DNA from 3 places in the Streptomyces sp. NBC_01288 genome. Region 3 is predicted to be linked to each of the others. Evidence: predicted binding sites of a transcription regulator. Region 3 holds the regulator's gene; each other region holds the start of a gene.
The links. Region 3 encodes HrcA, which represses chaperone genes, less so after heat shock. Its sites were predicted from a motif close to TTNGCACTCNGNNNNNCNGAGTGCNAA; they were not measured.
Positions count from the first base shown of each region.

Region 1 (3,274 bases), 2.8 Mb from region 3:
CGCGACCGCGTTGAACGTGCCGCGGATCTTGTTCACGACCAGGGTCGACAGGGCCTCGCCCTCGACGTCCTCGGCGATGATCAGCAGCGGCTTGGAGGCGTTGGCCTGGATGACCTTCTCCAGCAGCGGCAGCAGGTCCTGGATGGAGCTGATCTTGCCCTGGTGGATCAGGATGTACGGGTCTTCGAGGACCGCTTCCATGCGCTCCTGGTCCGTCACGAAGTACGGCGACAGGTAGCCCTTGTCGAAGGCCATGCCCTCGGTGAAGTCCAGCTCCAGACCGAAGGTGTTGGACTCCTCGACGGTGATGACACCGTCCTTGCCGACCTTGTCCATCGCCTCGGCGATGAGCTCGCCGACCTGGCTGTCCTGCGCGGACAGACCGGCCACGGCGGCGATGTCGGCCTTGTCCTCGATCGGCCGCGCGGTGGCGAGCAGCTCGTCGGAGACGGCCTTGACGGCGGCGTCGATGCCCTTCTTCAGGGCGGCCGGGGAGGCACCCGCGGCGACGTTGCGCAGGCCCTCGCGGACGAGCGCCTGGGCGAGCACGGTGGCGGTGGTGGTGCCGTCACCCGCGATGTCGTTGGTCTTGGTCGCCACCTCCTTCACCAGCTGGGCACCGAGGTTCTCGTACGGGTCGTCGAGCTCGACCTCGCGGGCGATGGTGACGCCGTCGTTGGTGATGGTGGGAGCGCCGAACTTCTTGTCGATGACGACGTTGCGGCCCTTGGGGCCGATCGTCACCTTGACCGTGTCGGCAAGCTTGTTGACGCCGCGCTCGAGGGCGCGACGGGCGTCCTCGTCGAACTTCAGGATCTTCGCCATGGGAGCGGTTCAGCCCTCTCGGAAAACGTGGGTGAAACGAACCGCGCCCCTGACGCCCGGCTTCATAAGGTCGCGGGGGCCAGGGGCGCAGCTCACTGCAAAACTGGGTGTAGCTCGGTACATCCGGGTGGTACCGGCGGTACCGGGTGAGCTACTTCTCGATGACCGCGAGCACGTCGCGGGCCGAGAGGACGAGGTATTCCTCACCCTGGTACTTCACTTCGGTGCCGCCGTACTTGCTGTACAGCACGATGTCACCGGTCTGGACGTCGAGCGGCAGGCGCTCGCCGTTCTCGAAGCGACCCGGGCCAACGGCGAGGACGACGCCCTCCTGGGGCTTCTCCTTCGCGGTGTCCGGAATGACCAGGCCAGAGGCCGTGGTCTGCTCGGCTTCGAGCGCCTGGACCACAATGCGGTCCTCAAGCGGCTTGATGGCAACCTTGGAGCTGGCGGTCGTCACGATCCGACCTCCCCCTTCGGAGATCTCACGGGGTTAACTGTCTGAGGTGGCGACCAGGTCGATCCGTCGTCGCGGGTGCCGGACCTGCCCGTCGCTATTGGCACTCTCCAGGGGGGAGTGCCAGGTCTGAGACTATGACCGCGATTAGCACTCGGTCAAGCGGAGTGCCAATGCCCGCGGCGCTTGAGCGGAATTTCTCCGTCACCCTGAGCTGTCTGGCGGGCCTGTGCTGGTGTCGCCGTCTTGGGGGCTGTGCCCCCAAACCCCCCTGTCGGCCTTCGGCCTCGTCCTCAAACGCCGGACGGGCTGGATTGGCCGGATTGGCCGGCCCTCGCTCCATCTGCTCAGAGGTAGTCCTCCAGGCGCCCCACCGTCAGACCCCGCTCCTGGATGCCCCGGAGGAGGCGGGCCGTCGTGCCGGTCGGGGTGATCCGGACGATGTCTCCAGGGGTGAGCCGGTGGTCGCCCCGGGCGTAGGTCAGGGTGCCGGTCGTCGTGGAGGCCCGCCAGAGGACCAGGGCGGAGATGCCGCAGTCGGCCGCGGCGCGGCGGGTCGTCGTGTCGTACGTGCCCTCGGGGGGCCGGAGCAGGCGGGAGCCGGGGTGGGGGCGGTGGCCGCAGATCTCGGTGCGCTGGGTGGCGTAGGGCAGGCCGGTGAAGCGGGCGGGCTTCGGGGGTGTGCGGAACTCCGTGACCGGGAGGCGCAGTTCGCGGACCAGGTCGGTGAAGCTCGGGTCCCGGCGGGCGCTCGCGGCGTGGTCGTAGGTCAGGAAGACGACCTTGTCACGGGTGCGGACGTGGTCCACGACCGGTGGGAGGCCCGGGCCCGCCGAGCGGGCGGCGGGGTGGGGGGACGGTTTGGGGGCGGGGGCCAGGGGGGCCGTCAAACCCCAGTGGCGGTACGGCTGTTCGCGGGACGGGCCGTGCGGGTGGACGCGTTGGGCGGCCTTCTTGCCGAGCCGTTCGATGGGGTCGACGGACTGGGCGCAACCGGTGAGGAACAGCAGAGCGGCCGCCGACGCGACGGCCACCGGTACCCGCAGACGGCCCGCCCGCCTCACAGGTAGTCCTCCAGGCGGGCCACCGCGTAGCCCTCGGCCGTGACCTTGCCCAGGAAGCGGCGCATGTCGTCGACCATCGTGCCCTTCCAGTCCTCGCGGCCCCGGAAGTGCGTCAGGACGATGTCGCCGGGGTGCAGGGACCGGTCGTCCTCGCGGTACTCCCAGTGGTCGACGAACACCTCCTCGTCCCAGATCGGGGCGTACTTGATGCCGCAGGACTTCGCGGCGACGAGGGTGTCGTGGTTGTAGTTCCCGTACGGCGGCCGGAAGACCGTCGGGGCCTTGCCGAACTGCTTCTTCATGATGTCCTGCATGCCGCAGATCTCGCGCTTCTGCTCGGCGTAGGACAGGCCCGGCAGGTACGGGTGCGTGAGGGTGTGGTTGTTGATCGTGTGGCCCTGGGCCTGCATCTTCCGGAAGTAGCCGTAGTCGTCCTTCACCAGGTAGTTGCTGAGGAAGGCCGTGTACGGGATCTTCAGGTCGCTCATCATCCGCAGGAACGCGGGGTCCTTGTTCTCGCCGTCGTCGATGGTGAGGAAGACGATCTTCTGCTTGGTCGGGATCGTGGTGAACACCGGCGGGAGGTTCAACTCCTCCTGGTCGTCCACCTCGAAGCCCTTGCGCGCGGTGATCTCCGGCTTGTGCGCCGGGGCCGGCGGGGCCGTGAGCGGCACCTTCGCCAGCCCCCAGCGCTTGGCCGCGGCAACCCGCGCGGCGTACGCGGCGCGCAACTTGGTCGCGTAGGAGTCCAGCGCGCGCGCCGGGGGCGCGTGCAGCGGCTGCGCGCCCTGCGCCGGGTGGACGGCCGCGCCCGAGCCGGGCTGGCCGCAGCCGGAGACGAGAGCGGCGAGCGCGAGGGCGGCGAGCGCGCCACGGGCGCCTCCCGTCATCCGACCCCGGTCGCCCCGGGTTTCCCGATCTCCTCGGT
Region 1 covers NZ_CP108427.1:4,151,971-4,155,244, forward strand. Annotated here, with positions in the region: gene groL (chaperonin GroEL) at 1-825, opposite strand, end outside; gene groES (co-chaperone GroES) at 977-1,285, opposite strand; gene OG194_RS18055 (hypothetical protein) at 1,630-2,346, opposite strand; gene OG194_RS18060 (polysaccharide deacetylase family protein) at 2,343-3,236, opposite strand.
Region 1: a site for HrcA is predicted at 1,430-1,456, ahead of groES (co-chaperone GroES). Genes of this name have one in related genera too.

Region 2 (3,274 bases), 1.2 Mb from region 3:
CGAGGTCATCAGTGACCTGGAGAAGAACCATGCCGGGATCTCTGCCCGCGTGCTCGACGATCAGGGCAAGCTGCGGCGGTTCGTCAATGTGTACGTGAATGACGACGATGTGCGGTTCGAGCAGGGGCTGGAGACGGCCACTCCGGACGGGGCCGGCGTCTCGATCATTCCGGCTGTCGCCGGCGGCTGAGCGGCGGTCTGGCGGGCCCCGGAAATTACCCTGGGTAACGCCGATTACCAAGAGTTCATCGAATTGCCCCCTCCGTGAGAGAAGCGGAGGGGGCAATTCTGTAGGGTTGAGCGGGGTACAGTTGGGGAACCCGCTCCACTCCGCATGCCGGACGCATATGAGTACCCGCTCCGCGTGCGATGAGAAGTAGCCAAAGTGTGCATTCCTTTTGCGCGTTATGTTCCCTTTATCGGGCCCGACTTGCCCTGAAGTCGGACGAATTCTCCGTATATTCCCGACCGGTCCTGCCCGGAATTCTCGTCGGATTGACCTGTTGCAGACGGCAGTTGGACGGATACATTCGGCCGCGGTCGACGCGTTCCGGCGCACGCCCCCAATCCTGTGGGGGGTGAGGTCTGACCCGGATCCGCGAAGTGCGGGTCCGTGCAAGGGCCAGTAATAGGGGAGTTAGGCATGGCTCAGGGCACCGTCAAATGGTTCAACGCGGAGAAGGGGTACGGCTTCATCGCGGTCGACGGTGGTGCGGATGTTTTCGTCCACTACAGCGCGATTCAGATGGACGGCTACCGCACCCTGGAAGAGGGTCAGCGGGTCGATTTCGAGATCTCGCAGGGTCAGAAGGGGCCGCAGGCGGACATGGTCCGGCTCGCGACTACCTGAAGCACGCGCCGGCGAACAGCAGCGACGTTCTTCGTTCCTCACCGAAGGGCTCGTACTCCTGGGGGGTCACCTCCTGGGGTACGGGCCCTTCGGCATGCCCCGTGCGCACCTCGCGCGCCCCGTGAAGGAGGGGCCCAGAACCTGGGAGCCGCTTGCACTCGACCATGCCGAGTGCTAATCATTGGCGTTAGCACTCTGAAGGTGAGAGTGATAACGAAGGATCGGGTCGGTGAGGCCCGCAGGCCAGGTGGCGCAAGGAGCCATGGGGCAGGCGAGCCGTCCGTCGCGGGCGCCAGCGCGGTCCGGAGCAATCCACCCCAGTCCGGGAGGACCACTTCACATGGCCAAGATCATCGCGTTCGACGAGGAGGCGCGGCGAGGCCTTGAGCGCGGTATGAACCAGCTCGCCGACGCCGTCAAGGTCACCCTCGGCCCCAAGGGCCGCAACGTCGTCCTTGAGAAGAAGTGGGGCGCCCCCACGATCACCAACGATGGTGTCTCCATCGCCAAGGAGATCGAGCTGGAGGACCCGTACGAGAAGATCGGCGCCGAGCTGGTCAAGGAAGTCGCCAAGAAGACGGACGACGTCGCCGGCGACGGTACGACCACCGCGACCGTTCTCGCCCAGGCTCTCGTCAAGGAAGGCCTGCGCAACGTAGCCGCGGGCGCCAACCCGATGGCCCTCAAGCGCGGTATCGAGAAGGCCGTCGAGGCCGTCTCCGGTGCCCTGCTGGAGCAGGCCAAGGACGTGGAGACCAAGGAGCAGATCGCTTCGACGGCCTCCATCTCCGCCGCCGACACCCAGATCGGCGAACTCATCGCCGAGGCGATGGACAAGGTCGGCAAGGAAGGCGTCATCACCGTCGAGGAGTCCCAGACCTTCGGTCTGGAGCTGGAGCTCACCGAGGGTATGCGCTTCGACAAGGGCTACATCTCGGCGTACTTCGCCACCGACATGGAGCGTATGGAGGCCGTCCTCGACGACCCGTACATCCTGATCGCCAACTCGAAGATCGCCAACGTCAAGGACCTGCTCCCGCTCCTGGAGAAGGTCATGCAGTCGGGCAAGCCGCTGCTGATCATCGCCGAGGACGTCGAGGGCGAGGCCCTGTCGACGCTGGTCGTCAACAAGATCCGCGGCACCTTCAAGTCCGTCGCCGTCAAGGCTCCGGGCTTCGGTGACCGTCGCAAGGCCATGCTCGGCGACATCGCCATCCTCACGGGCGGCGAGGTCATCTCCGAGGAGGTCGGCCTCAAGCTGGAGAACGCGACCGTGGATCTCCTCGGCCGCGCCCGCAAGGTCGTCATCACCAAGGACGAGACGACGATCGTCGACGGCTCGGGCTCGGCGGACCAGGTTGCCGGTCGCGTCAACCAGATCCGTGCCGAGATCGAGAACAGCGACTCGGACTACGACCGCGAGAAGCTCCAGGAGCGCCTCGCCAAGCTCGCGGGTGGCGTCGCCGTCATCAAGGCGGGCGCGGCCACCGAGGTCGAGCTCAAGGAGCGCAAGCACCGCATCGAGGACGCCGTTCGCAACGCGAAGGCGGCCGTCGAGGAGGGCATCGTCGCCGGTGGCGGCGTCGCCCTCATCCAGGCGGGCCACGTCTTCGAGAAGCTTGAGCTCGAAGGCGACGAGGCCACGGGTGCCGCGATCGTGAAGCTGGCCCTTGAGGCCCCGCTGAAGCAGATCGCCGTCAACGGTGGCCTCGAAGGCGGAGTCGTCGTCGAGAAGGTCCGCAACCTGCCCATCGGTCACGGCCTCAACGCCGCCACCGGTGAGTACGTGGACATGATCGCCGAGGGCATCATCGACCCGGCGAAGGTCACGCGCTCTGCCCTGCAGAACGCCGCGTCCATCGCCGCGCTCTTCCTCACCACCGAGGCGGTCATCGCCGACAAGCCCGAGAAGGCCGGTGCCGGCGCGGGCGCCGGTGGCGGCATGCCGGGCGGTGACATGGACTTCTGATCGACCTCCGGTTGATCAACGGTCTTACCGAGGGCGGTACTTCCTGCTTCTGGCAGGGGGTACCGCCCTCGGGCGTGTCCGGAGTCACAGGGGGAGGTGCCGGGCGGTCGGAATGAGGGGCTTGGCCGGGTGGTTGTTGTTGACGCATGATCGATGCATACGCACATACCACCTGGTACCCGGTATTCGAGGAGCCCCCACACGTGTCTACGACCGCCCCCGCCTCCCGAGCGGCCGAAATCCTCGGCCGTCCGATCACCCTCAACGGCCTGACCGTCCCGAACCGGATCGTGATGGCGCCGATGACCCGGCAGTTCTCGCCGGGCGGCATCCCCGGTGAGGACGTGGTCGGTTACTACGCCCGCCGCGCCGCCGCGGGCGTGGGCCTCATCGTCACCGAGGGCACGTACGTCGGCCACGAGTCCGCCGGGCAGAGCGACGACATTCCGCGTTTC
Region 2 covers NZ_CP108427.1:5,718,167-5,721,440, forward strand. Annotated here, with positions in the region: gene OG194_RS25770 (MoaD/ThiS family protein) at 1-190, shown strand, start outside; gene OG194_RS25775 (cold-shock protein) at 644-850, shown strand; gene groL (chaperonin GroEL) at 1,191-2,819, shown strand; gene OG194_RS25785 (NADH:flavin oxidoreductase) at 3,023-3,274, shown strand, end outside.
Region 2: a site for HrcA is predicted at 1,002-1,028, ahead of groL (chaperonin GroEL). Genes of this name have one in related genera too.

Region 3 (3,274 bases):
GCGATGCGCCACTCCTTGGTGCCGGGGAGCAGGTGGTCGACCAGGATGCCCAGCCGCGCGTCCGGGCCGGGATCGAATTCCGCGACGATCGACGGGAGGTCGTCGACGCCCTCCAGGTACTCGACCACCACGCCCTCGATGCGCAGGTCGTCGCCCCACACCCGCTCGACGAGTTCGGCGTCGTGCCGGCCCTCCACGTAGATCCGCCCGGCGCGAGCCACACGCGCGCGTGCACCCGGGACGGCCACCGAACCGGAAGCCGTACGCGTGGGCCGTAGGGGACTCGACACGGGCCTCACCAGGGTGACGACTCGGCCCTCCAGGAGGAAGCCGCGCGGCTCCATCGGGAACACCCGGTGCTTGCCGAAGCGGTCCTCCAGGGTGACCGTGCCGGCCTCGCAGCGGATCACCGCGCCGCAGAAACCGGTGCCCGGCTCCTCGACCACCAGGCCCGCCTCCGCGGGGACCTCGGGGGCCGGCTTGGGCTTCTTCCACGGCGGGGTCAGGTCGGCGGAGTACTGGCGCATTCGGATGACGATAGGAGAACCGGGCCGACCACCGTCACGACACGCCGAAACGCGTTGCCAACGCGTCCCGTTGGGCCCGCACGAACCCCGCGTCCACCACCGCTCCGTGACCGGGCACGTACACCGCGTCCGCCCCGCCCAGGGAGAGGAGCCGGTCGAGCGCCGCCGGCCAGAGCGCCGGAACCGCGTCCGGGCCCGCCTGCGGTTCGCCGGACTCCTCGACCAGGTCGCCGCAGAACACGACCGGCGGGTCGCCCGGCACCACGACCACGAGATCGTGGGCGGTGTGCCCCCGCATCGCCACCAGCCGGACCGCCGGGCCGTCGTCGAGTTCGAGCAGTGTGGGGTCCCGCACATGTTCGCGGGGGCGTACGAGGACGTCCGCCGCGTTCTCCGCGGCCTCCGGGTCCAGCCCGTTGCGCACCGCGTCGGCCCGCAACTCCTCCCCACCGCTCTCGAACACCTCGTCCGCGCCCGCGGCCACGAAAACCGTCGCCCCGGCAAAGGCCGCCGCCCCGAAGACATGGTCGAAATGCGGGTGGGTGAGCGCGAGAAATGGCACACGCCGCCCGGCGAGCGCCTGCGCCTGCCTACGCAACCGCGCGCCCTCCGCCAGGCTCGACCCCGCGTCGATCAACAGCGCCGAGTCCCCGCCGATCACCAGCCCGACCGTGCAGTCCCAGCCAGGCAGTCGGCACCGCCCCACCCCGGCGGCCAGCCGCTCCCACCCCGCCTCTTCCCAAGTCACCCTCATACGGCGACGCTAACGGTGACGGCACTCAGCGCGTGACATCGCAGGACCGGCCTTGCCCGGGGTGTACCTCACGGCCGTACACTGGGCCGGGGAACGCTGGCACTCACGCGCACAGAGTGCCAGGAAAGGGCAGCCCGGCACCAAAACGGCGACCAGAACTGGAGGTGTGCGCGATGCTCAGCGAACGCAGGCTTCAGGTGCTGCGCGCCATCGTCCAGGACTACGTCGGCACCGAGGAGCCGGTCGGGTCCAAGGCGCTCACCGAGCGGCACAGCCTCGGCGTCTCCCCGGCGACCGTGCGCAACGACATGGCGGCCCTGGAGGACGAGGGCTACATCGCCCAGCCGCACACCAGCGCCGGGCGGATCCCGACCGACAAGGGCTACCGGCTGTTCGTCGACAAGCTCGCCGGCGTCAAGCCGATGACCGGCCCCGAGCGCAAGGCGATCCAGAACTTCCTCGACGGCGCGGTCGACCTCGACGACGTCGTCGGCCGTACGGTACGGCTGCTCGCGCAGCTCACCCGGCAGGTCGCCGTCGTGCAGTACCCGTCCCTGACCCGCTCGACCGTCCGCCACGTGGAGCTGCTGTCGCTGGCCCCCGCGCGCGTGATGCTCGTGCTGATCACCGACACCGGACGGGTCGAGCAGCGCATGGTCGACTGCCCGGCGCCCTTCGGGGAGAGTTCGCTCGCGGATCTACGCGCGCGGCTCAACAGCCGGATCGCGGCCCGCCGCTTCGCGGACGTACCGCTGCTCGTGCAGGACCTGCCGGAGGCCTTCGAGGCCGAGGACCGCGGCACGGTCGCGACGGTGCTCTCCACCCTCCTGGAGACCCTCGTCGAGGAGACCGAGGAGCGGCTGATGATCGGCGGCACCGCCAATCTCACCCGCTTCGGACATGACTTTCCCCTCACCATCCGCCCCATCCTGGAAGCCCTTGAGGAGCAGGTCGTCCTCCTCAAGTTGCTTGGTGAGGCGGGGGATTCGGGCATGACCGTACGGATCGGTCACGAGAACGCCTACGAGGGACTCAACTCCACTTCCGTGGTGTCGGTCGGCTACGGTTCGGGCGGCGAGGCAGTCGCCAAGCTCGGCGTGGTCGGACCGACCCGCATGGATTACCCGGGAACGATGGGAGCGGTACGCGCAGTGGCACGGTACGTCGGACAGATCCTGGCGGAGTCCTAAGTGGCCACGGACTACTACGCCGTTCTCGGCGTGCGTCGCGACGCGTCGCAGGATGAGATCAAGAAGGCCTTCCGTAGGCTCGCGCGCGAGCTGCACCCGGACGTGAATCCGGATCCGAAGACCCAGGAGCGGTTCAAGGAGATCAACGCCGCTTACGAGGTGCTCTCGGATCCGCAGAAGAAGCAGGTCTACGACCTCGGTGGCGACCCCCTCTCGCAGGCGGGCGGCGCGGGCGCGGGCTTCGGGGCCGGTGGCTTCGGGAACTTCTCGGACATCATGGACGCGTTCTTCGGCACGGCGTCGCAGCGCGGACCGCGCTCGCGCACCCGCCGCGGCCAGGACGCCATGATCCGGCTGGAGATCGAGCTCGACGAGGCGGCCTTCGGCACCACGAAGGACATCCAGGTCGACACGGCCGTCGTCTGCAACACCTGCAACGGCGAGGGCGCGGCCCCCGGCACCTCCGCGCAGACCTGTGACATGTGTCGCGGTCGCGGTGAGGTCTCGCAGGTGACCCGGTCCTTCCTGGGCCAGGTCATGACGTCCCGCCCCTGCCCCCAGTGCCAGGGCTTCGGCACGGTCGTGCCGACGCCGTGCCCGGAGTGCGCCGGCGACGGCCGCGTCCGCTCGCGGCGCACGCTCACGGTCAAGATCCCGGCGGGCGTGGACAACGGCACGCGGATCCAGCTCGCGGGCGAGGGCGAGGTCGGCCCCGGCGGCGGCCCCGCCGGTGACCTGTACGTCGAGATCCACGAGCTGCCGCACGCGATGTTCCAGCGCCGCGGCGACGACCTGCACTGCAC
Region 3 covers NZ_CP108427.1:6,954,372-6,957,645, forward strand. Annotated here, with positions in the region: gene OG194_RS31490 (DUF3097 domain-containing protein) at 1-527, opposite strand, end outside; gene OG194_RS31495 (MBL fold metallo-hydrolase) at 562-1,281, opposite strand; gene hrcA (heat-inducible transcriptional repressor HrcA) at 1,455-2,471, shown strand; gene dnaJ (molecular chaperone DnaJ) at 2,472-3,274, shown strand, end outside.